Regions from separate parts of the Arthrobacter sp. P1_D4 genome, predicted to be linked through region 1. Evidence: riboswitches for the same ligand, from Rfam matches in the RefSeq annotation. Region 1 holds a riboswitch; each other region holds the start of a gene.
The links. A riboswitch is a leader RNA that binds a small molecule or an ion and turns the genes downstream of it on or off. The one in region 1 is predicted to bind S-adenosylmethionine.

Region 1 (10,353 bases):
AAGCTCGGCGCCCAGGTCCAGCTGCTCGATCCGCACCGCATTTACGTCAACGGGCCCAGCAAGTGGCGGGCGGCCGAGGTGGGCTGCCCGCCTGCCCTCCGCCCCGCCGCCTGCCTGCTGCTGGCCATGCTGGCGGCCCGTGGCGTCTCGGAGCTGCGGAACATCTATGTCATTGAACGCGGCTATGAGGACCTGGCCGAACGGCTGAACACCATCGGGGCGAAGATCGAGTATTTCCAAGACTGAGCCCCGCGTTGGTGTGGGGCGTTTCGGCGGATCCTGACGCACAATAGATTCATGCGCACCTTCGGCGTGGAGGAAGAACTGCTGATAGTGGACCCCGAATCGGGGATGCTGCTTGCCCTCGCTGACCTCATGCTGCCGAGTCTGGTGCCGCCGCAGCAGGAAGCCGCCAGGGTTCTCCCGGCACAGAAACCGGTCCACGAAGGCGCCGACTTCAGCTACGAGCTCAAGCTCGAACAGATCGAGACCCAGACGCATCCGTGCCTGGAATACACGGAACTGCTCCGGCAGCTCAGGCGTGGCCGGTCCCTTGCGGACCAGGCCGCCCGGGCGCACGGCGGGCGCGTCGCGGCCATCGCCACGTCGCCCCAAGGCTCAGCCACCCACCTGACCCCGAATCCGCGCTATATGACCATGCAGCAGCGCTTCGGGCTCACCGTCCGGAACCAGCTGACCTGCGGCCTCCACGTCCACACCTTTGTGGAGTCCCCGGAGGAGGGCGTGGCGGTAATGGACCGGATCCGCGACAAGCTGGCCGTGCTGATAGCACTCAGCGCGAATTCCCCGTACTGGAACGGGGCCGAGACCGGATTCGAAAGCTACCGCACCCAGGCCTGGAACCGCTGGCCGGGCTCGGGTCCCACGATGATCTTCGGCAGCCTGCCCGTCTACCGCCGCGTGGTCACCCGGCTGGTCGAAAGCGGCGTCCTGATGGATGAGGGGATGGTCTATTTCGACGCACGGCTGGCCCGGCAGCATCCCACCGTGGAGATCCGGGTCGCGGATGTCTGCCTGCGGGCCGAGGATGCTGCCCTGATTGCCGTGCTGGTGCGCGCCCTCGTGGAGTCGGCCGCGCGGGAATGGAACGACGGCGTCGATCCCGCCCCGGTGCCCACGCTGCTGCTGCGGATGGCCGCCTGGCAGGCCAGCAATTGCGGACTGCGCGGGGAGCTCCTGGACTTCGGAACCTTCACCCCGGCCCCGGCCGCGGACGTGGTCAGGGCGCTCGTGGACTTCGTGGCCCCGGTGCTTGAGGAGCAGGGCGAGCTGGAACTGGCGCGCGAGGGCGTCGAACGGATTCTTGCAGAGGGCACCGGTTCCCAGCTGCAGCGCGGCCCGTTCCGGGCCGGCGGCCTGCCCGCCGTCGTCGAGCGGGCCATCGAACTGACCACCCAGGGGCCCGTCACCGAGGGGCCGGCAGACAATCGTTCGGTCCTGGGCCGGTTGCGGCCGGCCTGACCGGGAGCCCGCAACAGCTGCGGGTGCGGGACGCCAAAAGAAAATACGGCCGAAGAGGCGCCGCATTTATTGCCGAATGCTGATAGGGAATCACGGTTGTTTAATGATTGCCGCCCAGCCCTTTTCAGTTAACCGTTCCCGGCAGGGCGGCACGCCCCCGTTCGCCTTGCGAAAGCCTGATCCGGGTAGTCGAAACAAGAAATATGAGTACTACCTGTGACCGCCATTAATTCCATTCACTGAGGTTCGGGTATTGCCTACTCGGGCGCCCTGATAGGCCACTCGCCTTTACTGGAAGAGCAAGTTCAAGGTTTTCCGAAGGTTTCCAGAAGGTCTCACAATGTCACGTAACACGCCGGGGGGCGGTTGTGCTGTGCCACATATGCGCTGGTCAACGTCCCGCAATGCTCGCACAGCCCGCAGTGGCTGCACCTTTCGCCGACGCGGCACCCTGCCAAGGGTGCCGCGAACCGATTCAGAAAATTGCCCCTCCCACTTCCCAAAGCCAGGTTCGCTTATGCGCCCGGCCCTGAAGATCAAATCCGGCCCGGCACTGGGGTGCCGAACAACATAGGAATTGAATTCATATGGTCTCGATTTATGTCTTGCTCATCGTTTTCCTGATTACTTTTGTGGCCGCCGCCGCCCTTGGCCGGTCCTGGTTCCACCGCCGCCTGCGCCGTCCCGAACTGCTTCGCAGGATTTGCCTTCTTGCCGGCTCAACGCTGCTGGTGGCAAATCTGGCCAGCGTTTTCCTCGATGCGCCCGAGTTGTGGCGGACTGCCGACCTCACGTTTACCCTTGGCGGGCTCGCGTCCCTGGGCGTTGCTTTGACGGCCCTTCGCACCGGGGGGGCCCCGGCCCCCCAGCCGCGCAGAGTTCTGGCCATCGGCGCCCACCCCGACGACCTTGAACTTGCTTGCGGCGGTACCCTGGCGAAGTTCGTAGACTCCGGACACGAGGTGCAGGGGCTCGTCATGAGCGATGGCACCCGTGGAGGGGATCCCCTGGAACGCTCCCTCGACGCGCGGCGCGGCGCGGCGTTCATGGGCCTGACCGGAATGACCCACTACAACTTCACAGACACGGACCTGTTCCGGCACAGCCAGGAAATGGTGGGTGTCATTGAAGCCGCCATCGCCCGCTACAACCCGGACATCATCCTCACGCATTCCAACCACGACCAGCACCAGGACCATCAGGCCGTCCACATGGCGACGCTGCGGGCCGCCCGCCAGCACCACTCAATCCTCTGCTATGAAAGCCCGTCGGCAACGCGGGACTTCAGCCCGAGCGTCTTCATTGACATCGACGACTACCTTGACGCCAAGGTCCAGGCCGTGAGGATGCACAGCGACCAGCTCGCCAAGCCGTATATGACGCCCGAGCGGGTCCGCGGCATCGCCTCGTTCCGCGGCGGGCAGGCGAGGCGCCGGGTCGCCGAAGCCTACGAACCCGTCCGTCTCCTGAGCACGGAAATGGAAAAGCTGTGATGCCCCGCGTGCTGGTCACCGGCGCCGGAGGCCCCGCGGGCCGCGCCGTAGCGGCCCAGCTGAAGTCCCGTGGCGTTCCCGTCCTGGGCACGGACATCCGCGAACTGCCCGCCGGGGCGGGCCTTACCGTCGTCCCGGTGCCTCCAGCCTCGGACCCGGACATGGTCTCGGCTCTGCGCCGGCTTGTCGTCCAGGAGGGCATCAACCTGGTCATCCCCACGGTGAGTGAGGAACTCCCGCAGCTTGCGGGGTACCGTGCCGCCTTCGGGACCGACGTCCGGGTCATCATCGGCGATCCCGGTCCGGTGGCTCTCGCCAACGACAAGCTCTTCACGGCCTGGCAGCTGCAGACCGCCGGGGTCCGCGTGCCGAGATTCGGCGTGCCCAGGGACTTCGCCAATGCCGGTGCCGCCATGGCCGCGCTCGGCGGCCCCATAGTTCTCAAGCCGCGGGTCTCCCGCGGCGGACGCGGCGTGATGGTCATCGACGGCAGCAAACAGGTGGACTGGCACGGCCTGCCGGAAGGCCTGATTGTCCAGGAGTTCATCCCGGGCACCGAATACGGCCCGATGGTCTTCGGCACCCCGGCGCGCAACGGGGCCGCGCCGTTCGTCGTCGTCGTGGAGAAGACCGAACTGGCGCAGGGCAGCGTGGGCAACGCCGTGAGCACCCGCCGCGCCGAAGCAGGCGAGGCCACGGACGTCGGAAATCTGGCGATGGCCGCCGTCCGCTCGCTGGGCCTCACGGGCCCGGTCGACGTCGACGTCCGCCGGCGTGCCGACGGGACCCCGGTGGTCCTTGAAGTGAACGCCCGGTTCGGCGCGAACAGCAGGCAGGCCCCGGAACTGCTCGACGCCGTGCTGGCGTCGTTTGCCCTTCCCTCCTTCAACCCGGCCTCCTTCCGGCAAAGCACAGGAGCGTACGCCCATGTCCTGGTTTAGTTCCGCCTCCGCATCAGCCGTCCCCGGGGCCGAGTACCTCCTGCTCCTCATCGGCCTGCCGATTCTGGTGTTCGGGCTCGTGAAGCTGCTCGTGCTGCCGCTGTCCGTCTGGTTTGAACTCCGTGCGGGGCGCCGCCGCCGCCGCGCAACGCCCACCCTGCTGGATGAGCGGCCCAGCGTGTCGATCATTGTCCCGGCTTTCAACGAGGCGACCGTCATCGAAAACTGCGTCCGCTCCATTCAGCTCACCCTGTACGACCGGTACGAGGTGGTGCTCGTGGATGACGGCTCCACTGACAACACGCCCGGGCTGATGCGCGCGCTCGCCGCGACGGATCCCCGGATCACGGTCCTGACCCAGGCCAATGCCGGCAAGGGGGCCGCCCTGAACCTGGGCATCCGCCACGCCACGGGCGAGGTCCTCATGTTTGTCGACGCTGACGGGATCTTCTCCCAGAACACCGTCAAGCGGATGCTCCAGGGTTTCACTGACCAGCGCACCGGAGCCGTGTGCGGCGACGACAGGCCGGTAAACCTGGACCGGGTCCAGACCCGGATGCTGGCCTTCATCAGCCATGTCGGCACCGGGATGGTCAGGCGCGCCCTGACCATGATCGGCTGCCTCCCGATCGTCTCCGGCAACATTGGGGCGTTCCCCCGCCGGATCCTGGAGGAGATCGGGCCGTTCCGCGAAGACACGGTAGGCGAGGACCTGGAACTCACCTGGCGGGTGCACAAGGCAGGCTACCGGGTGGTCTTCGCCCCGCGGGCGCTGGTCTATGCCGAGTCGCCGTCAACGGTCCGGGCGCTCTGGCGCCAGCGCGTCCGCTGGGCCCGCGGGCTGCTGCAGACCATGGGTGTGCACAAGCGCATGATCGGCAACCTCCGGCACGGACAGTTCGGCGCGTACCTGTTGTTCAACACCATCACCATGGTGGTGCTCCCGGTGCTCCAGATCCTGGTACTCGTGGATCTGGTCTTCCTCACGGCGTTGGGCCGCAGTCCGTTCGGCGCGGATGTCTGGGCAATCCTTGGCTGGGTGGGGCTGTTCATCACGTTGCTGCTCACGGCGTTTGCCCTGGCCATGAACAGGGCGTGGAAGGACCTGCGGCACGCCTGGGCGCTCCCGCTCATCCCCCTCTATTCCGTGTTTACGAGCCTGACCATGGTGGCCGCGCTGGTGCAGGAACTCCGCGGCAAGGAGGCGCACTGGAACAAGCTGACGCGGACCGGGGTGGTCAGCGTCACCGCCCCGGCGGTGCGCCCGGACGTCAGCGTTTGAAACGCGGACCGGCTGCCTTCCCTGCCCTTGCGCTCCTGTCGGTGCTGGCGCTTGCCGCCACTGGGTGCGGCGGGCCGCAGGGACCCACGGCGCCCGCCGCGGAGCGCACTGTCGGCGTCGGCTACGAAACTGTGGTCGACGCCGCCTCGACGCTGCCGGGACTGGCCAGACGGCTCGATGAGGTCAACGCCAACAGCGTCACCATCAGCGTGGGGCGGCTGGACTGGACGGCGTTCCCTTGGGACGCCCACCCCGAGGTGGAGGCCGTCCCGGGCCGTGACCACGTCGCCGAAGCGGTCAAGGCGCTGGGGACCGGCGGTGATGGCAGGAAACGCAGGATCACGCTGACCATCGACCTGCTGATCCCCGGCTGGATCCGCACCAACCCGGGCCTGGCCGGCATCAACTTCGACGGCACCCGCTCCACGGAGTTCGCCAGCGTCAGCGCACTCACGACGGGACCCGTCGGGGAGCGGCTGGTCGCCTTCGTGGCCGAGGTGACCAGGCGGTACCAGCCTGACGCCGTGGCCTTGACGGAACTGATGTTCGATAACAACACCTACGGCGGCGACGACCGCGACTCCTACCGGCTGGCCAGCGGCGGGATGGACTGGCCGCGGCTCGCGAACGGGGACATCGACGTCGAACACCCCGGCCTCGGGGCCTGGCGGTCGAAGGCGGTGGCAGCCATCGTGGCCAAGGCGGCGGCGGCCGCGCACGCGAACGGCGCCACGCTCGACATGGACGTCCGGGCGCCGTGGCACGATCCCGCCGCCGACCGGCCGGAGAGCGGCCATGACTACGGGCTGCTGGCCGCAGCCGCTGACCGGCTGGTCTTGTGGGACTACTTCGGGCTCAACGACGCCGCTCCGGCCTACTCCGCCGAGCTGGCCGCGGCCATGGCGAAGCGGTCCGGGAAGTTCGCCATCTCGGTCGGGATGTGGGCCAAGGACGGGCGCATCTCCGCCGCGGACCTGGCGGCCGGGCTGGAGGCGTCTGTCTACGGCGGGGCGGCCGCCGTCGCCGTCACACCATCCAGCATGCTCGACGACGACGCCTGGCGGGCGCTCAAGGCGGCCTGGGCCTGAGCGGCCATGGCCCCGGACCTGCTTAAGGGCCTGGACCTGCTTGAGGGCCTGGACCTGCTTGAGGGCCTGGACCTGCTTGAGTGCCTAGACCTGCTTGAGCGCCTGGCCGAGGTCGCGGATCAGGTCCTCGACGTCCTCCAGCCCCACCGAAAGCCGGACCACGCCGTCGCTGAGCCCGATCGCCGCGCGGCCTTCCGGGCCCATCGCGCGGTGCGTGGTGGTGGCCGGGTGCGTGATAAGCGTCTTGGCATCGCCCAGGTTGTTGGAGATGTCGATGATCCGCAGCGCGTCCAGGAGTGCGAACGCGGCCTGCTTCGCCGTGCGCCCGGGGGAGGGCTGCAGTTCCAGGGTGAGCACGGTCCCGCCGGCCTTCATCTGCTGCACTGCGAGCGGGTACTGCGGGTGGGACGGCAGCAGCGGGTACTTTACCCAGCCGACCGCAGGCTGTCCCTCGAGCCATTCGGCCAGCCGCAGCGCGGAGGCCGAGGAATGGTTGACGCGCAGGGCCATGGTCTCCAGGCCCTTGGTGAGCACCCAGGCGTTGAACGCCGAAAGCGCCGGACCGGTGTGCCGCATGAGCTGCTTGACGGGCCCGTCGATGAATTCCTTGGTGCCCAGGATGGCTCCGCCCAGGACGCGGCCCTGGCCGTCGATGTGCTTGGTGCCGGAGTAGACCACCACGTCCGCGCCGAGGTCGCCGCAGCGCTGGAGCAGCGGGGTGGCGAAGACGTTGTCAACCACCACCGTGGCGCCGGCCGCGTGCGCCAGTTTGCTCACGGCGGCGATGTCCACGATTTCCTGCATCGGGTTCGACGGCGACTCGAAGAACACCGCGGTGGTCGGCACGGACAGCGCGGACTGCCACTGCTCCAGGTCCGGACCGTCTACGAAGACCGTCTCGACACCCCAGCGCGGCAGGATTTCGTTGAGGATCACGAAGCACGAGCCAAACAGCGAGCGGGCCGCGACCACCCGGTCGCCGGCCGCCAGCAGCGCGCCCAGGGCGGTGAAGACGGCGGACATGCCGGACGCCGTCGCGAAACACGCCTCCGTTCCCTCGAGCAGCCGCAGCCGCTCCTGGAAGGTGGCGACGGAGGGGTTGCCGTAGCGGGAGTAGACGAAGCGCTCGTCCTCCCCGGTGAAGGCGCGCTCGGCGGCGGCCGCGGACTCGTAGACGAATCCTGAGTTGAGGAAGATCGGCTCGGTGGTCTCCTGGAAGCCGGTGCGGTCAAGGCCGCCACGGACAGCCTGGGTGTCGGCCGCCCAGCCGGCGGCGTCGGGATTGAAAGTCACTTAGATCTTTCCGAGGTTGGTGGGCAGGCCGCGGTTCTTCCAGCCATTGACGGTGCGTTCGCCAAAGCGGTCGGTCTCGCCTTCGAAGCCCTCAAGGACGTTGTACGAGGTGTAGCCGGCGGCCGTCGCGGCCGTCGCGGCGCCGATCGACCGGGCACCGGAACGGCAAAGGAACACCAGTTCGACGGCGGTGTCCGCCGGCGCCTGCTGCCTTAGCTGTTCCACGAAGTGCGGGTTCGGCGTGCCGCCGGCAAGGTTCCACTGGATGAAGAGCGGATCGTTGCGGCTCTCGCCCGCGGCCGCGGTGTCCGGGATGCCGATGTGGGCCCATTCGCCTTCGGTCCGGACATCCACCAGGATGGCTCCGGCCTCCAGCTTGGCCCACGCCTCCTGCGGGCTGAGGTCTCCGGCGTAGCTCATGCGTGGCCCGCGAAGGCTCCGTCGGCGCCAAATTCGTCGGCGTCGAGCTCATCAACCGCATTGGCCACGGCGGCGTCCGCACTGGCAATCGCGGCCGGCAGGACCAGCGCCTGCGCCACGATCACGGTGCTTCCGTTGAAGCTGGCGGCGGGGCTTCCATGCAGCACGTAGCCCTCGGCCAGGGCGGCTGACACCCGCTCGCAAAAGGCGCGGTCATCCGCGCCGGTGAACAGGCGGTAAGCCAGCCTCTCCGCGCCGGGTGCTGAACCGGGTGTGGCTGTTGTGGGTATTGACGTCTCGGGCACGACGGATCTCCTCTTTCACGCTTGCAGCTCGAATTCTCGAATGCCGAGTATTCACCTGAGGCACCCCGCCGCGAAAGGGAGGGTTGCCGACCGGCCAGTCAGGGCTTGGCACCGGTTCTCATTACTCCCCAAAAACGTAACACCTGCGACGCCGGCCCGCACCGCCGCCGTCGTCATGTTCCGTAACCGGACCGCGGCCCGGGCGAGTAGTGGCGGGCTCCAGTTTCGGGTACAGCCCACTCGTGTCTGCCGGGACGTTTCGCCGTCTACTGGGGGGATTAGGTCCGACGAGTCGGCCGGAGCTGCAGGTGATTCGAGCAATGTGTGAATCGAGCAGTCCCGGAATCGACTCGCCTGTCCATCAACAAGCTGTCTGGGAATCGGTGGCTGGAACGGTCGGAGCCGCAGCCGCGGTCCGGCCGGTGACGGCGGAATGGAGCAATCGTGGGCCCGCGCATACTCGTTACCGGGATTACAAGCGCCGCCGGACGGGCCGTCGCGGCCCAGCTCGAAGCCCGGGGCCTCCCGTACCTCGGCTCCGACGCCCGCGCCGACACCCGCCAGGCCGGGGAGGCTCCCGCCGCCGCGGTCAGGCTCCTGCCGGCGACGAACCCGGACATGGTCCTGGACCTGCGCCGGGTGGTGGACCGCGAAGCCATCAACGTCATCATTCCGACCCTCACCGTGGAGCTCCCGGTCCTGGCCGCGGCCCGCGCCGGATTCGCCCAGGACGTGCGGATCATCGTGGCCGACCCCGCCGCGGTGGCCCTCGCCAACGACCACCTGTTCACCACCTGGGCGCTGCAAGCCGCCGGCATCCCGGTGCCCCGGTTCGCGGTTCCGGGCGACCTCGCCGCCGCGCCGGCATCCCTCGCCGGCCTCAGCGGCCCCGTGGTGGTCAAGCCTCGGGTCTTCAAAGGCTCCCATGGTGTCCACCTGCTGGCCGGAACCGGCTCCGTTAGCTGGAAGAACATGCCGGCGGGGCAACTGGTCCAGGAATTTATCCCGGGTGCCGACTATGTGTGCCTGGTGTTCGGCACCCCGGCACGCAACGCGATGGCGCCGGTGGCGGTGGTCCTCGAGAAGACCAGGACTCCGTATGGACGCGCCGGCAGCGACGAGGTCAGCCGCAGGGTGCCGGCGAACCAGGCCGGGGATGTGCGCAAGCTGGGCCTGGCCGCCGTCCGCACGCTCGGGCTGGCCGGGCCGGTCCAGGTCCAAATCCGCCGCCGCACCGACGGAACGCCCATGGTGCTGGGTGTCTGCGCGACCCTGGGGGAGAACAGCACCTGGGCCCCGGAAATGCTCGACGCCGTGCTCGCAACGTTCATGCTCCCGGCGTTCAACCCGGCCTCGTTCCGCCGGTGCCCGGCAGTGCCCGCGGACGCCCTGGGGTGAGCGTTCCTATTCGATGGTCGCGAAGAGGGCGTTGAGTTCGGCAGTGAGCTGGCGCCGGAGTTCCGGGGTGCCGATTTCCTGCCCGTCGATGTGGTTCACCGGGGCCAGGAGCCGGATGCTGGAGATCAGCCAGACCGCGTCGGCGTCCAGCAGGTCCTTCGGCTCCAGCGGGCCGTAGCCCAGCTCCCAGCCGGCGGCCTTGGCGGCGGTGAACAGGGCGCCCTGTGACGTGCCGGGCAGGATGCCGCTGTCCAGCTGGGGCGTGATGAGCCGCCGGACGGTGCGGACTCCGCCGGCGCCGTCGTCCGAGGTTTCCAGGTGGGCCAGCAGAACGGTCGACGTCGGACCCTCCAGCACCCTGCCGTCCGCGGACGTGAAGATGACGTCGTCGGCGCCCTGCCGGTGGGCGTAGCGCAGCGCCGCCATGTTCACGGCGTAGGAAAGGGTCTTGGCGCCGAGCAGGAGCCACGGGGCGCGCTCGCCGACTTCACTGTCGTAGCCGCGGTCGAGCAGGATGACGTCGATCCCGGTCTCGCGCTGCCGCCGTCCCGCGGCGGCCGGGGCGGAGGCCTGGACCCAGCACGTGGGGGCAGCCGCGCCCTCCGGCCCGCGGGTGACAATCAGCTTCACCACCACCTCGTCCTGCGCCGC
Region 2 (10,353 bases), on a different contig from region 1:
CCCAGGACGCCGTCGAACAGCGCGTCGCCAGCCTGGAAGGAGGCCTCGCGGCGCTGCTGCTCAGCTCCGGCCAGGCCGCCGAGACGTTCGCGATCCTCAACATCGCCGAGGCCGGGGACCATGTGGTGGCCAGCCCCAGCCTCTACGGCGGAACCTACAACCTGCTCGCGCACACGCTGAAGAAGTTCGGCATCTCCGTGACCTTCGTGGCGGACCCGGACAACCTGGACCAGTGGCGGGACGCCGTCCAGCCCAACACCAAGCTGTTTTTCGGCGAAGTGGTCTCCAACCCCCGCCAGGACGTCCTGGACATCGAGGGCGTCTCCCGCGTGGCGCACGAGGCCGGCGTGCCGCTGGTGGTCGACAACACGCTCTCCACCCCCTACCTGATCCGGCCGATCGAGTGGGGCGCGGACATCGTGGTCCATTCGGCCACCAAGTACCTCGGCGGGCACGGCGCCGCAATCGCCGGCGTGATCGTGGACTCCGGCAACTTCGACTTCGGGAAAGACCCGGAGCGGTTCCCCGGCTTCAACACCCCGGACCCCACCTACAACGGCCTGGTTTACGCCCGCGACCTCGGAGCCGACGGCGCGCTGGGCGCGAACCTCTCCTACATCCTCAAGGCCCGGGTCCAGCTCCTGCGCGACCTCGGCTCCGCGGTGTCCCCGTTCAACGCCTTCCTCATCGCCCAGGGCATCGAAACGCTGAGCCTGCGCGTCGAGCGCCACGTGGCCAACGCCACGAAGGTGGCGCAATGGCTGGAGGGGCGGGACGACGTCGAATCGGTCGCCTACGCCGGGCTGCCGTCCAGCCCCTGGTACGAGCGCGGCCGCAAGTACGGGCCCAAGGGGACAGGCGCCGTCGTGGCGTTCAACATCGCCGGGGGAGCGGAGGCCGGCAAGCGGTTCGTCGATGCCCTCGAACTGCACTCGCACGTCGCGAACATCGGCGATGTCCGGTCGCTGGTGATCCATCCGGCGTCGACCACCCACAGCCAGCTCTCGCCCGAACAGCAGGTGATCGCCGGGGTGAATCCCGGGCTGGTGCGGCTTTCGGTGGGACTGGAGCATATTGACGACATCCTGGCGGACCTCGACGCCGGATTCCGCGCGGCCAAGACCGCCTAGACGGAAGCCCACGCGGAATTTCCCCACCTTGCTGGCATGACGCCGGGAATCGCCGGCACTTCGGCGCGACCCGCCGGTCACGGCTGTCAAAGGTGGGGAAACTGCGGTGCTGACGGGTCCGGCTGTCACATGGAAGTCATAATCTTCGTGATTTCCGCACCCTGTTTCGTAGACTCGTACCAGGTCATGAGTGCCAGCGACAGCCCCGGCTTGCTGGCCGGCAACCCTCCTTTTGCGGCGGGGTGCCCCGGGTGAAGACCTGGCCTGCCGGTCAGCTGACGGCGGGCAAGCGCGAAGATAGGTCCTCACATGACGATTGCCGTCACCCGCACGGGTGTTCCCGAAACCAAACCATCCCGGACCCCTGACGGGACCGTCCAGTTCGTCAGGATCGGTGATCTGCAGCTCGAATCCGGGACTCCGTTGCCGGATGTGGTGCTCGCCTACGAGACGTGGGGGACCCTGAACGCGGACGCCTCCAACGCAGTGCTCATTGAACACGCCCTGACCGGCGACACACACGTGACCCGCGGCGAGAGCGGGGAGCCCGGCTGGTGGGAACAGCTCGCCGGACCCGGGGCTCCCGTGGACACGGACAAGTACTTCGTCGTTTCGATCAACATCCTGGGCGGCTGCTACGGATCCACCGGACCTTCCACCCCGGCCCCCGACGGGCGCCCCTGGGGATCGCGGTTCCCGCTGGTCACCCTGCGGGACACCGCCGCCGCCGAGGCGCGGCTGGCCGATGCCCTGGGCATCGGCAGCTGGTACGCGGTGCTGGGCGGCTCGCTCGGCGGCGCGCGGGCCCTTGAATGGGCCGTCACGTTTCCCGGCCGGGTCCGGCGCTGCGCCGTGATTTCCGTCGGCGCCAGCAGCACTGCCGAACAGATTGCCTTCGCGCAGGCACAGACGCTGGCCATCCGCCAGGACCCCCACTTCAGGGGCGGGGACTACTACGGCGGCCCGGAACCCGAGTCGGGGCTCGCCCTCGCCCGCCGCATCGCGCACATCACCTACCGCTCAGCGGCCGAACTGGACGGCCGGTTTGGCCGCAACGCCCAAGAGTCCGAGACGCCCCTGGAAGCCGGATCGCTGGCCGGACGCGGGCGCTATCAGGTGGAAAGCTACCTGGACCACCAGGGCAGCAAACTGGCCCGGCGTTTCGACGCGAACAGCTACATCGCGATCACCGAAGCCCTCATGAGCCACGATGTCTGCCGGGGGCGCGGAGGTCTCGGGGAGGCACTGGCCCCGGCCACCGCAGAATTCCTGGTGGCGGCCGTGGACTCGGACCGCCTGTATTTCCCGGCCCAGTCCCGTCAACTGGCAGAGGCCCTGCCGGGCGGCCCGGAACTGCATATCATTCAAGCGCCAATCGGCCACGACGGCTTCCTGACCGAAATCGGCCAGCTCAGCGGGCAGCTCCGGGAGACCTTCTTCAGCCACTAGGCCGGCCCGCTTGTGCATTTTTGCAGATGCGCTCTGCACTAATGGCCGTTGAGGCTGAGGGCCGGAGCGTCCATACTCATGGGGAATGACGCCCTGTGCCCTAAATCACAAGCGTCCTCAGTCCAATGGTCCACAGGGTGTCGATGGAGACGCCGAAGGAGTCACGATGAGTACGGAAAACGCCGCAAGGCGCGCTGAAGAAACCGACGTCAAAACGTCCGGCCTGAAGAAGGTGGTGGCGGCCTCCATGGCCGGCACCGTGGTTGAGTGGTACGAGTTTTTCCTCTACGCCTCCGCCGCCACCCTTGTGTTCGGCAAGCTGTTCTTCCCGAACACCGGTTCGGAACTGGATGGCATCCTCGCCGCTTTCCTCACCTACGCGGTCGGCTTCATTGCCCGCCCGATCGGCGGCATCGTCTTCGGCCACTTCGGCGACAAGTTCGGCCGCAAGCAGTTGCTCCAGCTGAGCATCATCCTTGTCGGCGTTGCCACCTTCGCCATGGGCTGCCTGCCCACCTTCGCGCAGATCGGCTACTGGGCCCCGGCCCTGCTGGTCTTCCTGCGCTTCGCCCAGGGCTTCGCCGTTGGCGGTGAATGGGGCGGCGCAGTCCTTCTCGTCGCCGAACACAGCCCGAGCAAGTCCCGCGGATTCTGGGCAAGCTGGCCGCAGTCGGCGGTTCCGATGGGCAACCTCCTGGCCACGGCTGTCCTCTTCACCCTTTCCGCCACGTTGTCCTCCGCCGACTTCCTCAGCTGGGGCTGGCGCGTAGCCTTCTGGCTCTCCGCCGTGATCGTGCTGGTCGGCTACTACATCCGCACCAAGGTCCAGGACGCCCCCATCTTCCTGGAGGCCCGCAAGGAGGTCGAGGCCGGCCACAAGGGCTACGGCGTGGCCGAGGTCTTCCGCCGCTACCCGCGCGGCGTCTTCACCGCCATGGGTCTGCGCTTCGCCGAGAACATTCTCTACTACCTTGTGGTCACCTTCTCGATCACTTACCTGAAGGTCATCGTCCAGACGGACACCTCGCGGATCCTGCTGCTGCTGCTTGTGGCGCACATCGTCCACTTCGCCGTGATCCCGATGGTCGGCAGGCTCTCGGACAACGTCGGCCGCAAGCCGGTCTACATGGCCGGCGCCATCCTCGGCGGAACGTGGGGATTCTTCGCGTTCCCGATGATGGACACCAAGAACGACCTCGTCATCCTCGCTGCGATCACCATCGGCCTGCTGTTCCACTCCCTGATGTACGCCGGCCAGCCGGCGCTCATGGCCGAAATGTTCCCGACCCGGATGCGCTACTCCGGCGTCTCGCTGGGCTACCAGGTCACCTCGATTGTGGCCGGTTCGCTGGCTCCGATCATCGCCGTCGCGCTCCTGGGCCAGTACAAGTCCTCGGTCCCGGTCGCCATCTACCTCCTCGGCGCCTGTGTGGTCACCTTGGTTGCGGTGTTCTTCCTTAAGGAAACCCGCGGCATCTCGCTCCGCGACGTCGACGCCGCCGACGCCCAGGGCACCGCTGACCTCCTCGCCGCCAGCAAGAAGTAACAACGAATTAGCACGGCAACAGCCCGGGTCCCGCACTGCGGGGCTCGGGCTGTTGGCGTTTGGAAGCAGGACCGGCCCGGCAGGCTGGCTCAGCCCGCCAGGACCGCTCAGCCTGCCAGGACCGCCTGGCGGTCGGCAATCTCGGTCCGGATCGCCTCCAGCACGGCACGGACCGGGGCCGAACGCAGCGCCTCGGGCCGCGCCACAGCCCAGATGGGCAGCTGGCGCTGGAAGTCGTCCGGCAGGACGGGCAGAAATTCCGGCCGGCCCGCCACGAGGAAATTGGGGAGCAGGCCTATCCCGGCGCCCCGCCGGACGGCCTCCAGCTGGGCGAAGACGCTTGTGGCCTGGAAGCTGGACCGGGGCACCGGCAGCTGCGTTGAACGGTGGCCCAGCTCCGCGACCTGGAGCGCCGATTCCACGTAGGAGACAAAGCCGTGCTGCCGGACGTCGTCGAGCGTTGCCGGAAGCCCGTGCTCCTGCGCATAGCCGGGACTGGCGTACAGCCTGAGGAAATAGTTGCTCAGGAAGATCGCGCGGGCGGTGGTGGTGTCCATGTTGCCCACCACCACTTCCAGGTCCACGCCGGAGCGGTTTTGGCTCACCTTGCGGGTGGCGCTGAGCAGTTCGACGTTGAGCAACGGATTCGCCCGCTGCAGCCGGACGAGGGCCGGGGCCAGGAATTCGGCGCCGAAGCCGTCCGGGGTGCTGATCCGGACCAAGCCGGAGACCACGTCGCCGGAGCGGGCAATGCTGCTGGAGAGGGCACCGAGAGTGCCCTCGATGGCTTCCGCCGCCGCGACCGCCTGGCTGCCGAGTTCGGTCAGCTCCCAGCCGTGCGGGCTGCGTTCGAGCGTCCGGCCGCCGAGCTGTTTGTCGAGGGCCAGGACGCGGCGGGAAATGGTGGTGTGGGTGGTGCCGAGCGTCTCGGCCACGGCGTTGAACCGGCCCAGCCGTGCCACGGTCAGCAGGATCAGCAGGTCGTCGGGGCTCGGAAGCCGGCGCAAGTCCACTATTGTCCCCCTCTGCAGCGAGTGTGGCGGAGCCAGAGCCGTCATTGTGCATCTGTGCACATGGCATCTGTGATTTTTTACCTTGATTGCACTCTAGCAGGGTGTGATGGTGGACACGGGGCGCCGGAGTTTCGGTTTTCAGGCCGGAGCGCGTCGAGGCGCCCGGCAGCACATCAAGCAAAGGAGCTTAAGCCATGGCAGTCATCGCCTGGATCGGACTCGGAAACATGGGCGGATCCATGTCCGTCAACCTCTCAAACGCCGGACACGAAGTCCGTGGCTTCGACCTCAACAGCGCAGCCGTTGCCGCCGCCGAAGCCGGGGGAGTCAAGGCCGCCGGCAGCATCGCCGAGGCCGTCGCCGGTGCCGACGTCGTCTTCACCATGCTCCCCAAAGGTGAGCACGCCCGCGCCGTGTACCTCAGCCAGGACGGCGTCCTTGCCCACGCGGACACCCGGACCCTCCTGGTGGATTCCTCCACCATTGACATCGCCTCCGCACAGGCCCTGCACGACGCCGCCGCTGCCGCCGGCTTCCGCTTCGTCGACGCACCCGTCTCCGGCGGCATGAGCGGCGCGAAGGCCGCCACGCTGACGTTCATGATCGGCGGCGAGGCCGGCGCCGTCGCCGACGCCACCGAATACATCCGCCCGATGGCCGCGAACATCATCCCCACCGGCGGCGCCACTACCGGCCAGGCCGCGAAGATCTGCAACAACCTCATGCTCTTCATCAACCTCGCCTCCACCGCCGAGGGCGCGGTCCTGGCCGATCGGCTCGGCCTGGACAAGCAGGTTTTCTGGGACATCGCGTCGGTCTCCTCCGGCGACAGCTGGGCGTTGCGCACCTGGTACCCCGTGGCCGGCGTCGTGCCGACCGCCGCGTCCAACAACGACTTCGCTCCGACATTCACCACCGAACTGGCCAACAAGGACATCGGCCTGGCCATCAGCGCCGCGCGGGACACCGGCACCCCGCTGGAACTCGGCGAGCACGTCCAGCAGCTCTTCCAGCGGCTCATCGACTCCGGCCAGTCCGGCCAGGACTGCTCGATGATCGTCAAGCTCGTCGACGGCACCCTCGAGTCCGCCAACTAGCCCTTAACGGCCCTGCCCTTAACGGCCCTGCCCTTCACGGCCCTGCCCTTCACGAAAGAGACCCACCCATGGAACGCATCCCGCACTTCATCAACGGCGCCCTGATTGCCGACGCCGAGCGCTTCGGCCCCGTGTTCAACCCGGCCACCGGCGAGCAGGAGAAAGAGGTCGGCATGGCCTCCGCCGCCCGCGTCGAGGAGGCCATCGAGGCCGCCCGCGCCGCCCTGCCCGGCTGGCGCGCCACGAGCCTGGCCAGGCGCACAGCCATCTTCTTCAAGGTCCGTGAACTGCTCATGCAGCGCCGGCCCGAACTCGCGGCCCTGCTCACCAGCGAGCACGGCAAGGTCCTCTCTGACGCGGAAGGTGAAATCACCCGCGGCCTGGAGAACATCGAATTCGCCACCGGGCTCTCCCACATGCTCAAAGGCGAACGCTCGGAGCAGGTCTCCGGCGGCGTCGATGTCCACTCGGTCCGCCAGCCGGTCGGCGTCGTCGCCTGCATCACGCCGTTCAACTTCCCCGCCATGGTGCCGCTGTGGATGATCGGCAGCGCCCTGGCCTGCGGAAACACCGTGCTGCTCAAGCCGAGCGAGAAGGACCCGTCCTCCGCCATCTTCATCGCCCAGGTCTTCGCTGAGGCCGGGCTGCCGGCAGGGGTGCTCAACGTGGTCCACGGGGACAAGGAAGCCGTGGATGTCCTGCTGGAACACCCGACGGTCAAGGCCATCAGCTTTGTCGGCTCGACGCCGATCGCGCAGTCCATCTACAAGCGCGCCGCCGATCACGGCAAGCGCGTCCAGGCACTGGGCGGGGCGAAGAACCACATGGTGGTCCTGCCGGACGCGGACCTCAACATGGCCGCGGATGCCGCCGTCTCGGCCGCCTACGGCTCCGCCGGGGAGCGCTGCATGGCAGTCAGCGTCCTCGTCGCGGTCGGCAGCATCGCCGACGACCTCGTGGAGGCGATCACCACCCGCATGGCAGCCCTCGCGATCGGCCCGGGCACGGACCCGGCCTCCCAGATGGGTCCGCTCATCACGGCCGAGCACCGCGACAAAGTGGCCTCCTACGTTGCCGGCGCGGCCAACGAGGGCGCCACCGTGGTGGTGGACGGCCGCGAACACGAATTCGACTCCAACGGCTTCTTCATCGGCGTCAGCCTGATCGACCACGTCAAGCCCGGAATGAAGGTCTACGACGACGAGATCTTCGGGCCCGTCCTCTCCGTGGTCCGCGTCGAGACCTACGCCGACGCCGTGAAGCTGGTCAACGACAACGAGTTCGGCAACGGCGTGGCCATCTTTACCCGCGACGGCGGCGCCGCCCGCCAGTTCGAGTTCGACGTCGAGGCCGGCATGGTGGGCGTCAACGTGCCCATCCCGGTGCCGGTGGGCACCTTCTCCTTCGGCGGCTGGAAGAATTCGCTGTTCGGCGACACCCACATGTACGGCCCGGAAAGCATCCGTTTCTACACCCGCGGCAAGGTGGTCACCACCCGCTGGCCGGACCCGTCCACCTCGGTGATCGACCTCGGCTTCCCCCAGGTCGACTGACGCTTCTGCCCGTCAAAGCGACGCGGGGTCACTTATCCGGCACTGGATTATGGGCCGCAAGTGACCCCTCGTTGCTTTCGGGGTCCGGGATTAGAGTAGGCAGACAGGGACAGCCAGGATCCGGGAGGCACCATGACCACGCTCGTCAACCGTCCCAACACGGCATTGCTCGTCGTCGATATGCAGATCGGTGTGGTCGCTGAGGCATACCGCCGCGACGACGTCGTCGCAACCATCGCCGCGCTCGTGGACAAGGCCCGCGGCGCCGGGGTGGACGTCGTCTGGGTGCAGCACAGCGGTGAGGAACTCCCGCGCGGCAGCGACGGCTGGCAGTACGTGCCGGAGCTCGCGCGCCGCAGTTCGGAGCCGCTCGTGGCCAAGGAGTACAGCGACGCCTTCGAGGCCACCGACCTGGAATCCGTGCTGGCCGGGCGCGGCATCGGGCGCTTCTTCCTGGCCGGTGCGCAGACCGACGAGTGCATCCGCTCGACCCTGCACGGCGCGATCACCCGCGGCTACGACGTCACGCTGGTCGCCGACGCCCACACCACCGAGGACCTGACCGAGTACGGCGCCCCGCCGCCGGCTCTGGTGGTCGCGCACACCAATCTGTACTGGCAGTACCACAAGGCGCCGGGGCGGACGGCGGGAACGGTCAAAGCGGCCGACGTCGAGTTCGCCGGCCCGGCAGGGTCTTAGCCCTTCATGATTTCCGCGCGCTGGGCCATGTAGTCCTCCATGGACAGCTTGCCGTCGGTGTACTGCTGGTCGAGCTCGGCCAGCTTGCGGGCCCGGTAGCCCTGCCCGGCCGACGGCGGCGGAGACTGCGGCGCCTGCGCCTGTCCCGCGCCCGGCGCCGGGGGAGTTTGCGATGCCTGCGGCCGTTGCGGTTGCGGCGGGTTGTTCAGGTACTCCGGGCTGTCCTCGTACGGGACGGGGGACTGGTAGCCGACCGGGTTTGGGTACTGCTGGCCGGGGTACGGCTGGTTCGGGAACGGCTGGTCCGGAAACCGGGGACGGGGGTTCTGCGCGCTCGGGTACTCCGCGCTGGGGTACGGCGGGTTGGGATACGGCTCGTTGGCAGGACCCGACTGCTTCGGGGCGCCCAGCTGGCCAAAGCCGCCGAAGTAGTCCTGCTGGGTGTAGCCATCACGCGGCTGGTTACCCTGGCCGGGGTTGTTCTGGCTGCCCGGGAACCGGCCGAACTGTCCCGGCGTGCCCTGGTTCCGGCCGCGGGCAGACCTGCGGTAGAGGCGCATCGCCACGGGAACCAGGAAGGACAACACGATGATCCAGAAGAACATACTGCTCACGGTACTGGGCCTTTCAGCTGCTGGGCCTTCTCATCTGCGGGCTCATCTGTAGGGCCGGAGAAGTGTTCCTCCAGCTTATGCCCCGCAGGCTCAGGCCCGAAGCCTCAGGACCGGACCGCGTCCTCGGCTCCGGGCGGGCCTTCGCCGGAACCAAGCGGAACGCCGGGACCGAACACCGGTCCGGCCAGCGGCCGCTTGGCCGTCATGCCGTCGCCGGAGGAGCGGTGCCGCAGCCGGCGGACCACCCAGGGGACGAAATACTCCCTGGCCCACACCAGGTCCCCGCTGCGCGCCTCGCGCCAACTGCGCTGTGGCAGCGGTTTGGGGGAGAGGGGCTGGAGCGTGTGCTCGACGTTCAGCGAGTCCAGCACCATGGCCGCGATCGTGTGGTGGCCCAGCGGTGAGAAATGCAGCCGGTCGACATTCCACATCTGCGGGTCATTGAGCTGGCGCAGCGACCACATGTCCGCGATCACGGCGTCGTGGCGCGCGGCGATCGTGCGCAGGTTCTCGTTGTAAATGGCCACCTTGCTGCGGATCCGGCCCAGCACCGTGGAGCCGGTATCCGGGCCGTTGAACAGGACAACGGTGGCGCCGCCCAGGCTCAGGATCTGCACCACCGAATCCAGCTTTTCGGCCAGCACGTCCGGATCGCCGCCCGGGCGGATGAGGTCGTTGCCGCCTGCGGAGAGCGTGATGAGGTCCGGTTTGAGGGACAGGCAGTGAGCCATTTGCTGGTCCACGATCTGCTGCAGGAGCCGGCCACGGACGGCCAGGTTCGCGTAGGCGAAGTCGTTGTGCCCACGGCTGAGTTCCTCGGCCACGCGGTCCGCCCAGCCCCGATGGCCGCCCGGACTGGCCGGTTCCGGATCGCCGATGCCCTCCGTGAATGAGTCGCCCATCGCCACATACCGGGTCCACGGGTGGGTGACGGTGTCAACGGTGGTCTCGGCTGGGGTGTCCGGTGAATTTTCCATGGGATAGGTATTGCTCACCCCCTTATCCTGCACTGTTCCCGTTTAGCTGCGCCACCGTATTAGCTGCGCCCCGTAATTTGTTACCGTCGGGTAACTGTAAGAATAGTTCCATGACTCACGCTGACGCCTTCCCCGCCCCTGTCGTCCAATGGTCCCAGAAGGAGCAGGAACGGGCCGGCAAGCCGCTTCTTGTCCTGTTGCACGGCTACGGCGCCAACGAACAGGATCTGCTCAGCCTGGCCGGGATGCTGCCGCAGGAATTTGCGGTGGCCTCG
Region 3 (10,353 bases), on a different contig from region 1:
GATTCCAAGACCACTAAACCGCCAACGGGAGATTGTCACATCATCCATTTCGGGTGAGCCCCCAGCCCGCCGCGACGTGTCAGGCCAATACGACAAGAGGCCGGAAGCAACGGCTTCCGGCCTCTCGATATTTCAGCGCTTCTTGATGTGTGCCACTGGGTCGGTGTGGGCATCGACGATGTGTTTCGCCTTCTTCTCTGCCCGTTTTTCCTTGATGGTTTTAACCGACTTCTTCGACACGCTCTGGTGCGGCGTCTTGTCAGGCATGGTGCTCTCCCTCACGGCAGGGGCCAGGGGTAGCCCCGTCTTTTAAGCTACGCCTCGGGAACGGCGGCGTCCACGATCCCTGCGAAACGGCTGCCGACGCCGTCGTACACACTGCGCACGAGCCCGGGCCCGAGCACGGGGATCTCGCGTGCCTCGTGGTGCACGCAGCAGACGTACGTGAATTCCGGCCACCATTTTTTGGGCCGGGCCGCTTCGGAGAATCCGCAGACGGCACAGGTGAGCTGGACCCAGACGGGCCGCTTGCCGGTGCGGTTTGCCTTGGACTGGACCAGCCACGCCGGCGGGTTGTCCAGCAGCTCGCCCAGCTCGGCCTCGGACAGCCGGGGCGGGATGCCGTGACGGTGCGCCATTTCCAGGGGAATGTCGAGGATCTGGGCTGCTTCACGTCGGGTAACCATCCTTCAACGATACGGGAACGACGGCGGCCCGAAGCCACCACGGCGCCCCGGTGTTACCCTCGCCACACCGGCGGAGGCCTGAGGTTTTCAGCCGGCGAGGGCAAGCCCAAGCGCCGCGGCCGCGAGCCCCGCGAGAAGGTTCGCGCCGATGTTGAGCGCCGCCGCCCGGTACCGCTCTTCGCTGACCAGGCGGACCGTCGCGGTGGTCCATGAGCTGAAGGTGGTCAGGCCGCCGGCGAGACCGGTTGCGATCGCGGCGTGCCAGTCGGCGCCCAGCTCCAGGTGGCCGGTCAAGCCGATGGACCAACCGATGATGAAAGATCCGGCGACGTTGACCGTGAGCGTCGCCCAGGGCCAGTGCGGTCGGGAGCCCTGATGGTGCGCGAACCAGGAGTCGACGGCGAACCGCAGGAGTGCTCCCGCCACCCCGCAGGCCCCGACCACCAGCGCGGTCATCATTGGGCACCGCCGCGGAGGTCGGCGATCGCCTTGCCGGTTTTCCAGCCGGCCGCCGCGGCCCCGAGGCCCAGGACGAGCGAGAGCCCGAGGTAGGCCAGCCACGTGGCGTGGTAGCCGCCGCGGATCTGCTGGTCAATGGCGATCACCAGCGCCGAAAAGGTGGTGAAGGAACCCAGGAGGCCGGGGCCGATGCCGGCCCGCAGCCAGAAAGCCGTCTGTGGCCGCGCGATCCAGAGGGTGGTCAGGGTGGCCAGAACGAAACTCCCGGAGACATTGATCGCCAACGTGGTCCACGGCACCGCGCCGGCGCTTTCGGGAAAAATCAGGCCGGCGCCGAAACGCAGCTCGGTTCCGATCAGCCCGCCGACGGCGACGGCGGACCAGGCCTTCCAGCCCGGCACGCCGGGGCGCGGCACGGCCCGGCGCTCGTCCAGCGCACCCTTCACTCAGCTCTCCGTGACGCTGCAGCCGGCGTGCCCGGCATCGCTGTGGACCCAGAGGGCCGAGGCGACCTCGTCGGCGAAATCGAATTCGCGCGGTGCCGGGGCGGAACCGATCCGCACTACCATGGGGCCACCGAAGGGACGCCGGCCCACCACCTCCACTTCGGCGTCGAGGTCGATGTCCTCTGCGGCGAGATAGCGCAGGAGCTCCGGGTTGTCGTCGCTGATCCGGGTGATCCGGCCGGTGTGGCCGTCGTCGAGTTCGCTCAGGCGGTGGGCGGCGGGCATCAGCACCGAGCCGTCGGCTGCCGGGATGGGATCGCCGTGCGGGTCCCGGGTGGGGTTCCCCAGCTTGGCCGCCATGCGTTCAATAAAGGTGTCCGAGACGGCGTGCTCCAGGAGTTCGGCTTCGTCGTGGACCTCGTCCCAGCGGTATCCCAGCTCGCGGACGAGGAAAGTCTCGATCAGCCGGTGCCGCCGGACCATGGACAGGGCGAGCCGGACTCCATCGCTGGTGAGCGTGACGGCGCTGTAGGGCTTGTGGTCTACGAGGCCCTGGTCTTTGAGTTTGCGGACCATTTCCGACACCGAGGAGTTGGCGACGCCCAGGCGCTGCGCCAGCTGCGTGGAGGTGATGGGCTTGCGCTGCCACTCGGTGAACGAATAGATGACCTTGACGTAGTCCTCGATCGAGGAGGAGGGCGTACTGGTCTTCACAGACCTAAGCCTACCGTCAGCTGCCTCCGGAGAAAGTGAGCCACAGCAGGACCAGGTTAAGGGCCACGACGAGCACCACGCTGATGATGGCGGCGACTCGGAGGGCCGGGCCGTCGGCGAACCGGCCCATCAGGGCTTTGTTGCTGGTCAGCACCACCAGCGGGACCAGGACAAAGGGAATCCCGAAGCTGAGGACCACCTGGCTCAGGACGAGCGCCCAGGTGGGGTCGAAGCCCACCGCCAGCAGCACGACGGCGGGGATGAGGGTCACGACGCGCCGGGCCATGACGGGGATCCGGATCTTGAGCAGGCCCTGCATGATGGTGCCGCCGGCATAGCAGCCCACTGAGGTCGATGCCAGGCCGGAGGCGAGCAGCCCGACCGCGAAGATCACGCCGACGATCGGACCGAGATTGGCGGTGATGGCGGCGTGCGCGCCCTCGATCGTGTCCGTGCCTTCTTCGCCGCCGAGGGTGGAGGCGGCCAGGAGCAGCATGCCGATGTTGACCAGTCCGGCGATCGCGAGGGCGGCCACGACGTCGAACCGGGTGGCCCGGACCAGGCGCGCGATGGCCGCCGGGGGAACATGCAGGTGTTCGTCCGGCCGGTGCCGGTCCCGGGACAGGGCCGAGTGGACGTAGATGGCGTGCGGCATGACGGTGGCCCCGAGCATGCTGGCGGCCAACAGGACGGTGTCCGGTCCCTGGAAGCCGGGCATGAGCCCGGCCAGGGCGGCTCCCGGATCGGGCGGGCTGATGAAAAGCCCGGCCAGGAAGCCGACTGTGATGATGCCGAGCAGGAACATGATGATGAATTCAAACGGCCGCTGTTTCTGCCGGGCCTGGACCGCGAGCAGGAGCATCGACACGGCGCCGACAATCAGGGCGCCAAGGGGGAGGGGCAGGCCGAAAAGCAGGTACAGGGCGATTGCGCCGCCCACCACCTCCGCGAGATCGGTGGCGGCGGCGACAACTTCGGCCTGCACCCAGAAGGCGCGGCGCCAGAACGGCTTGAGCCGTTCACCAAGGATCTCCGGAAGGCTCTTGCCCGTGACGATCCCGAGCTTGGCGGACTGGTACTGGACGAGGACGGCCATGACGTTGGCGGCCACGAGGACCCACACCAGCAGGTAGCCGTACTGCGCTCCGGCGGTCAGGTTGGCGGCCACGTTTCCGGGGTCCACGTAGGCGATCGACGCCACGAAGGCCGGTCCCAACAGGCCGATCAGCGCCCTCCGGGCACCCGGGTGTTTGTAAGTGGGGGCGTCCTGCGCCGGTTGCCCGTGTCCCGTTAGCTCCAGCACTGCCAGCTCCTGTGATTGGCGCGTCGGCGTTGACGCGATGATCGGCGCCGGCCGGAAAACAGCCGGTGTCAAAGTTTCGTGTGCCTATAAGAAATTATTAGGCATACCGAAACAATAGGCCTGGCGGGCGCTGCGTGCAATCCGGGGGAATCCGGGGTGAGCGTGCATCAGGCCCGGAAGGCCCGCCACGTCTGGGTCAGGTAGGGCAGCCGGAGCACCTCGCCTGGGGTGTGCCCCAGGTGCTCGTGCAGGTACCAGGCGAGGTTGGCTGTGACCTTGGCCCGGGTGGAGTCCGATGCCGCGAGATAGTAGCTGCGGGACTTGGCCAGCTCCTGGATGTCCTCCGCCGTGACGGAATCCTCCCAGCGCGTCAGGTGGCTCTCCAGTCCGGTGAACTCGGGGCCCACGGCCGGACGGAAGTGTGGCTTGTGGACGTCCCCGGCGTGCATGATCCGGGAGAGCCGGTGCACCCAGGGCACGCTGGTGTCCAGCTGGTTCCAGATCAGGCCCAGCACGCCGTGCGGCCGCAGGATCCGGGCAATCTCGGCGCAGGCCAGGCCTGGGTCGCACCAGTGCCACGCCTGGGCAACCGTGACCAGGTCAAAGGACTCCGGCTCGAGACCGGTGTCCTCGGCGCTGCCCTCGATGGCGGTGACGTCCGGCAGGGTCCGGCGCAACTGCTCAAGCATGTCGGCAGAGGGGTCCACGGCCACCGTGGCCAGTCCGCGTTCTGCCAAAAGGGAAGTGAACTTCCCGGTGCCCGCGCCAATGTCCGCGGCGTCCCTGGCTCCCGCCCGGACCAGCCAGTCGGCCGACTCCTGCGGATAGCCGGGGCGGACGCGTTCATAGTGCTCGCCGCCGTCCTGGAAGCTTTGTCCGAGTTCCTGGCGCCGCTCGCTGTGCAGCTTCGGTCCGCTGTGGAGCCTGGGTCCGGCGCTTGCCACGTGCGATCTCCTTCGGGAAGGTCCTGCTTGTTACAGATACCTTTCGAATTTACCGCACCCGCGCCGGGCCCCGGTCCTGCGCTAGTCGAGGGTGCAGGGCGCAGCGCCGGCCGTGCCCGGGGTGTTCGGCGCCCAGTGGGGGTAGCTGCGGGTATCGTTGGCCGGCACCCAGCGCCCGGCGTCCACCACGTAATCCCAGCCGAGTCCGTTTTGCCGCAGCTGCTGCAGGCCGGCCAGCAGGCGTTCGGCGTCCTCCAGTCGTGAGCCGAGGCCGAAGCTGGCCCGCAGGGAGCCGGCGGGCAGGCCGAGCCGCTTGAGCAGCGGGTGGGCGCAGAAGCGGCCGTCGCGCAGGCCAATGCCGTGTTCGGCCGACAGGTAGGCGGCCACCAGTCCGGCGTCGTAGCCTGCCACGGAAAAGTTCACGACGCCGATCGTGCCGGTGTCCGGCTGATCGCCTCCAGTGGAAGAAGCGGAGGAAGAATCGGAAGCAGAATCGGCAAAGATCCGGTGCACGGTTACCCCTTCGATGCCCTGGAGGCCCTCGACGAGGAAGGACCGGATGGCGTCCTCGTGGGCCTGCCACTGCTCCGAGTCCAGGGCTGCAATGACCTGGGTGGCGCGGGCGAGGGCCGCCGCACCGAGGACGTTCGGCGAGCCGCCCTCGTGCCGGGCGGGTCCTGTGGTCCAGCTGACGGAGTCGAGCCGGGCATCGCGGACCGCGCCGCCGCCGGCCAGGTGCGGGGTGCCGGCGTCGAGCCAGTCCGTCCGCCCCACCAGCACGCCGGCGCCGAACGGGGCGTACAGCTTGTGCCCCGAGAAGGCGAGGTAATCGACGTCGTCCGCGGCGATATTGATCCGCCGGTGCGGGGCGAGCTGCGCGGCGTCGACAACGATCCTGGCGCCGTATTCGTGCGCCAGTGCGGCCAGGGTCCGGATCGGGAGGATCTCCCCGGTGACGTTGGAGGCGCCAGTGACGGCCAGCAGGCTGACGCCGCCGCGGGCGAGTTCGTCGCGCAGGCGGTCCACGGTGGCCGCGAGGGTGGCGGCGGCCACGACGCTGCGGTGCGGGACATTCTGCCAGGGCAGGAGGTTGGCGTGGTGTTCGATGTCGAGGTAGAGGACCTCGCCCGCGGGCCGCCCGTCGCGCAGCGGCAGGCAGCCGGCCAGCAGGTTCAGGGAATCGGTGGTGTTGCGCGTGAAGATCACGGAATCGCCGGGCCGGCCGCCCACGAAGTCCCGCACGATGTCCCGAGCGTTCTCGTAGACGGAGGTGCTGATCTGCGATGCGTAGCCGGCGCCACGGTGCACGCTTGCGTAGTACGGCAGGATTTCGTTCAGGTAGGCCGAGACCACGGACAGGGCCGGGGCAGAGGCGCCGTAGTCGAGGTTGGCGTAGCGCGCGTGGCCGCCGGTGATCAGCGGGGCCTGGATCTCGGCCCCGGTGACGGCTGCCAGCGGGCGGGCCGCGAGGGCAAGCCGTGCATGGAATTCAGGGGCAACGGGGAAAATGGCAGTTGTCATGGGACCTCACTCGAACAGGACCCCACACCGTGGGAATCCGCGCTTGCCGGGTCCGTTCCGGACCGGCCAGGTCGTCACCCGGGGCACCCCACCGCGACTGGAGGGTTGCCGGCCAGCAAACCGGGGTTTAGCGCTGGCACTCGTGACCTGCATCGAGCGTAGGACATCGGCGCAGCCGGGGAAAAGGCGGCCGCCGATTGTGAAGCGGATTATTACGGGCGCGGATCAGTTGTTCGGGTGGGCCTGGAAGAGGTCGTCGAGTCCGGGGTTGAGACGCTTGAGGACTTCCGAGTGCAGGATCGAATTGGTGGCCAGGGCGTTGCCGCCGAAGGGGCCGTCCTCGCCTTCGAGCGAGGTGAAGCGGCCGCCGGCCTCGGTCACGATCGGCACCAGGGCGGCCATGTCGTAGAGATTCAGCTCGGGTTCGCAGGCGATGTCCACGGCTCCCTCGGCCACGAGGCAGTACGACCAGAAGTCACCGTAGGCGCGGGTCCGCCACACTTCCTCGGTCAGGCCCAGGAACTCATCCAGGTTCCCGCGTTCCTTCCAGCCGCCAAGGCTGGAGTAGGACAGCGACGCGTCCTCGAGATTGGAGACGTTGGATACCTTCAACCGTGTGGCGGCGGCGAGCGAGCGGCCGGTGTAGGCGCCTGCACCCTTGGCGGCCCACCAGCGCTTGCCCAGTGCCGGCGCGCTGACGACGCCGACCACCGGCTCGCCCTCATCGACGAGGGCGATCAGGGTGGCCCAGACCGGGACGCCGCGGACAAAGTTCTTCGTGCCGTCGATCGGGTCGATGATCCACCGGCGGGAACCGTGGCCCGAGCTGCCGAACTCTTCGCCCAGGACCGCGTCACGCGGACGTGACCGGGAGAGCTGGCCGCGGATGGCCTCTTCCGCGGACTTGTCGGCATCGGTGACGGGTGTGAGGTCGGGCTTCGTCTCGATCCGAAGGTCGAGCGCCTTGAAGCGGCTCATGGTCTGGGAATCGACCGAATCTGCCAGTACATGGGCAAGGCGCAGGTCATCGTTGTAGCTCGAAGCTGGTTGGCTCATGGTTCCAAACTACCGTCAAACCCGGCTGCCGGGCGGGAGGCCGCGGCTCGGCGCCGCCGCCCCGTTGCCGGTCCGGCTAGGAAACGGTGCCCAGTTCCTTGGTTTCCTGCGCTTCCATCCGCGGGTCAGTGCCCAGCAGCCGGCGCAGGGACGCGAGCCTGGCCGGTCCCGAGGGCCCCGCGTGCCCGGCCGCAACCCACTTGTCGACCCCGCAGTTGACGGCGGTGGAGTCATGCTTGCAGCCGCGTTCGCAATCATCGGTGCCCGGTTCCAGGTCCGGGAAGGAACGCAGGATCCGGTCCGGGTCCACGTGGGCCAGGCCGAAGGACCGGATGCCGGGGGTGTCGATGATCCAGCTCCCGGCCGGGGCATCGTTGACTTTGAGCGCCAGTGCCGACGAGGACGTGTGGCGGCCGCGGCCGGTGACCGCGTTCACGCCTCCCGTGGCCCGCTCGGCCCCGGTCAGGGCGTTGACCATGGTTGACTTGCCGACGCCGGAGTGGCCCAGCATCACGGTGACCTTGCCGTCGAGGTAGTCGCGCAGCTGGGATACCGCGTCCTTGTCGAGCCGGGCGGAGAGCCCGTCGTCGGAGCGGGCGTCGATGCCGGAAGCGGCGGAGTCGGCGGTCTTGGAGATGATGACGGGGAAGTCGAGGTGCTGGTAGTTGGACAGCAGCTCGGCGGGATCCTTGACGTCGGCCTTGGTGACGAGCAGCAGCGGTTCGATGCCGGCGTCGTACGCGGCGACCAGTGCGCGGTCGATGAAACCGGTCCGCGGCTCGGGGTTGGCGGCGGCGACCACCACCACCAGCTGGTCGGCATTGGCCACGACGGCACGTTCGATCGGGTCCGTGTCGTCGGCGCTGCGGCGCAGCAGCGTCTTGCGGTCCTGGATCTTGACCAGCCGCGCCAGGGTGTCGGGCTCGCCGGTGACATCCCCGACCAGGGAGACGAAATCGCCGGCAACCACCGGGTTGCGGCGCAGCTCCCGGGCACGGGCCGCGATGATCTTGCGTTCGTCCGCGGTCCCCTCGCCGACGACGGCGGTGTAGCGGCCGCGGTCAACGGTGATGATGCGTCCGGTGACGGCGTCGTCGTAGCTGGGCCGGTCCTTGGTGCGGGGCCGTGTGCCCTTCTTGTTCGGCCGGATCCGGACGTCGGACTCGTCCCAGGAATCAGTGCTGCGTGCCACCGGCGGTGTCCTCATCTGCGGCGGGTCCCTGGGCCAGCATCGCTTCCCAGAGTTGCGGGAAATCGGGCATGGTCTTGGCCGTGGTTGCGATGTCCTCGACTTCCACGCCGGCTACGGCAAGGCCGAGGATGGCGCCGGCGGTTGCCATGCGGTGGTCCGCATAGCTGTGCACCACGCCGCCGTGCAGCGCGGCCGGGCGGATGATGAGGCCGTCGGAGGTTTCTTCGGCGTCGCCGCCGAGGCGGTTGATTTCGGCGACGAGGGCGGCGAGCCGGTCCGTTTCATGGCCGCGGAGGTGGGCGATACCGCCCAGCCGTGAGGGGCCGGTGGCGAGGGCGCACAGCGCGGCTACGGTGGGGGCGAGTTCGCTGGTCTCGTCGAAGTCGCCGCCCTTGATCTCCGGCCCTCCGCTGACGGTCAGTGTGCCGCCGTCAACCGTCACCGTGGCGCCCATAGCGGTCAGGATTCCGCGCCAGAGATCACCCACCTGGGTGGTTTCCGCGGGCCAGTTCGGGATCCGCACGGTGCCGCCGGTGGCCAGGGCCGCCGCGAGGAAGGGTCCGGCGTTCGAGAGGTCCTGCTCGATCCGGACGTCGAAGGAGCGGATCGGGCCGGGGGAGACAACCCAGTGGTTCGGCACCGAGTCGTCGACCGCCACGCCCACACCGCGCAGAACGGCCACGGTCATGTTGATGTGGTCCAGGCTCGGCACGGGCTTGCCGACGTGTTCGCTGCTTTGATGTTCGAGGTGGAGTCCCTCGGTGAAGCGCGCCCCGGCCAGCAGCAGGGCGGAGACAAACTGGGACGAAGCGCTGGCATCAATGACCAGGTGGCCGCCGCGCACTTCACCAGAGCCGTGCACCGTGAACGGCAACGACGACGCCGGACCGCCGTCGGGTGCGGTGACTGCCACACCCAGGCCGGCGAGAGCCTCGATCATGGTGCCCATGGGGCGTTTGCGGGCATGCGGGTCGCCGTCGAAACGGGACTCACCGCGGCGCAACGCGGCCACCGGCGGCACAAAGCGCATGACTGTACCGGCCAGGCCGCAGTCGATCGCCGTGTCCGCCGACACGGTATCCATGCTGATCGGGACGATTTCCAGGTCGGGGCCGAAGGCGCCGTCGCCGGGCACTTCCGTGACGGTGGCCCCCAACTGCCGCAGGGCCTCAATCATCAGCGCGGAATCCCGGGAGTGCAGGGGAGCGCGCAGCCGGGAAGGTCCGTCCGCGAGGGCGGCGAGCACGAGGTACCGGTTGGTCAGTGACTTGGATCCGGGAACGGTGACAGTGGCATCGACCGGCCGTGCTGCGAAGGGGGCGGGCCAGTGCGTACCGGCGTCGGCTGCATGGGGACCGGCTGCGTGGGGGCCGGCAGGGTGGGACGGGGCAGCTGCAGAGGGGGTGGTGCCAGTCATTACCGTCTTAGGCCCCGGCAGAGTGGTCTGCGGCCTTGCGGACGACTTTGTCGGCCTTCTTCAGCTGCTTGTTGGTGGTCTTGCGGGCATCGGCGGCGAGGTGTCCGGCGCTCTTCCTGGCATCGGCGGCCAGGTGCCCGGCGCGCCAGGCCAGGCTGGGCTTGCCGGCGGTATCGACCGCGGCGAGGAGCACGCCGCCGGTGAGGGAGACGTTTTTCAGGAGCTGTTTGCGGCGGGCGTCGCGGGCTTCCTTCGAGGAGATGTCCGCGCTGCGCCATTCGACGTAGCCGTTCAGGAGCGAAATGACGGCGAGCAGGGTGGCCGCCAGCCGGGCCGACTTACCGAGGGCGAAGCAGACGCCGGCACCGATCTGGGTGCCGCCGATCACGCGTGCCACGACTTTCTCATTTGGCTGGAACGGCAAGGCGTCGGCCGCACGCCGCAACAAGGGGGACAGCTGGGCCGCAGTGTCATCCGCGTTCTTGAGCTTGTCCATGCCGGCGAGGACGAAACTGGAGGCGAGCATGGGCCGGGCGAGAAAGCGGACAAACGACATGAATTTCCTCCTGGATGGACGAACAGCGGCTTCACTGCGGGAGAACCGGTTCTAGTCTT

Region 2: linked by a shared signal. The riboswitch ahead of metX (homoserine O-acetyltransferase MetX) and the one ahead of AC1D0A_RS12340 (DUF1737 domain-containing protein) in region 1 are both predicted to bind S-adenosylmethionine.
Region 3: linked by a shared signal. The riboswitch ahead of AC1D0A_RS17900 (aminotransferase class V-fold PLP-dependent enzyme) and the one ahead of AC1D0A_RS12340 (DUF1737 domain-containing protein) in region 1 are both predicted to bind S-adenosylmethionine.

What each region holds. Positions count from the first base shown of each region.
Region 1 covers NZ_JBFUAU010000011.1:86,837-97,189, forward strand. The annotation lists gene AC1D0A_RS12300 (UDP-N-acetylglucosamine 1-carboxyvinyltransferase) at 1-246, shown strand, start outside; gene AC1D0A_RS12305 (glutamate--cysteine ligase 2) at 298-1,482, shown strand; gene AC1D0A_RS12310 (PIG-L deacetylase family protein) at 2,070-2,975, shown strand; gene AC1D0A_RS12315 (ATP-grasp domain-containing protein) at 2,975-3,916, shown strand; gene AC1D0A_RS12320 (glycosyltransferase family 2 protein) at 3,903-5,198, shown strand; gene AC1D0A_RS12325 (hypothetical protein) at 5,195-6,286, shown strand; gene AC1D0A_RS12330 (O-succinylhomoserine sulfhydrylase) at 6,371-7,579, opposite strand; gene AC1D0A_RS12335 (rhodanese-like domain-containing protein) at 7,580-7,999, opposite strand; gene AC1D0A_RS12340 (DUF1737 domain-containing protein) at 7,996-8,304, opposite strand; SAM riboswitch class IV at 8,317-8,430, opposite strand; gene AC1D0A_RS12345 (ATP-grasp domain-containing protein) at 8,749-9,702, shown strand; gene AC1D0A_RS12350 (aminodeoxychorismate lyase) at 9,709-10,353, opposite strand, start outside.
Region 2 covers NZ_JBFUAU010000008.1:98,522-108,874, forward strand. The annotation lists gene AC1D0A_RS09125 (bifunctional o-acetylhomoserine/o-acetylserine sulfhydrylase) at 1-1,130, shown strand, start outside; SAM riboswitch class IV at 1,313-1,428, shown strand; gene metX (homoserine O-acetyltransferase MetX) at 1,440-2,579, shown strand; gene AC1D0A_RS09135 (MFS transporter) at 2,746-4,125, shown strand; gene AC1D0A_RS09140 (LysR family transcriptional regulator) at 4,233-5,132, opposite strand; gene mmsB (3-hydroxyisobutyrate dehydrogenase) at 5,333-6,235, shown strand; gene AC1D0A_RS09150 (CoA-acylating methylmalonate-semialdehyde dehydrogenase) at 6,304-7,788, shown strand; gene AC1D0A_RS09155 (isochorismatase family protein) at 7,921-8,487, shown strand; gene AC1D0A_RS09160 (hypothetical protein) at 8,484-9,092, opposite strand; gene AC1D0A_RS09165 (SGNH/GDSL hydrolase family protein) at 9,206-10,078, opposite strand; gene AC1D0A_RS09170 (alpha/beta hydrolase) at 10,189-10,353, shown strand, end outside.
Region 3 covers NZ_JBFUAU010000018.1:94,209-104,561, forward strand. The annotation lists gene AC1D0A_RS17865 (hypothetical protein) at 133-267, opposite strand; gene AC1D0A_RS17870 (hypothetical protein) at 315-686, opposite strand; gene AC1D0A_RS17875 (fluoride efflux transporter FluC) at 774-1,142, opposite strand; gene AC1D0A_RS17880 (fluoride efflux transporter FluC) at 1,142-1,591, opposite strand; gene AC1D0A_RS17885 (metal-dependent transcriptional regulator) at 1,592-2,305, opposite strand; gene AC1D0A_RS17890 (Nramp family divalent metal transporter) at 2,322-3,608, opposite strand; gene AC1D0A_RS17895 (class I SAM-dependent methyltransferase) at 3,776-4,552, opposite strand; gene AC1D0A_RS17900 (aminotransferase class V-fold PLP-dependent enzyme) at 4,634-6,073, opposite strand; SAM riboswitch class IV at 6,108-6,221, opposite strand; gene hisN (histidinol-phosphatase) at 6,299-7,129, opposite strand; gene rsgA (ribosome small subunit-dependent GTPase A) at 7,206-8,321, opposite strand; gene aroA (3-phosphoshikimate 1-carboxyvinyltransferase) at 8,305-9,738, opposite strand; gene AC1D0A_RS17920 (DoxX family protein) at 9,746-10,294, opposite strand.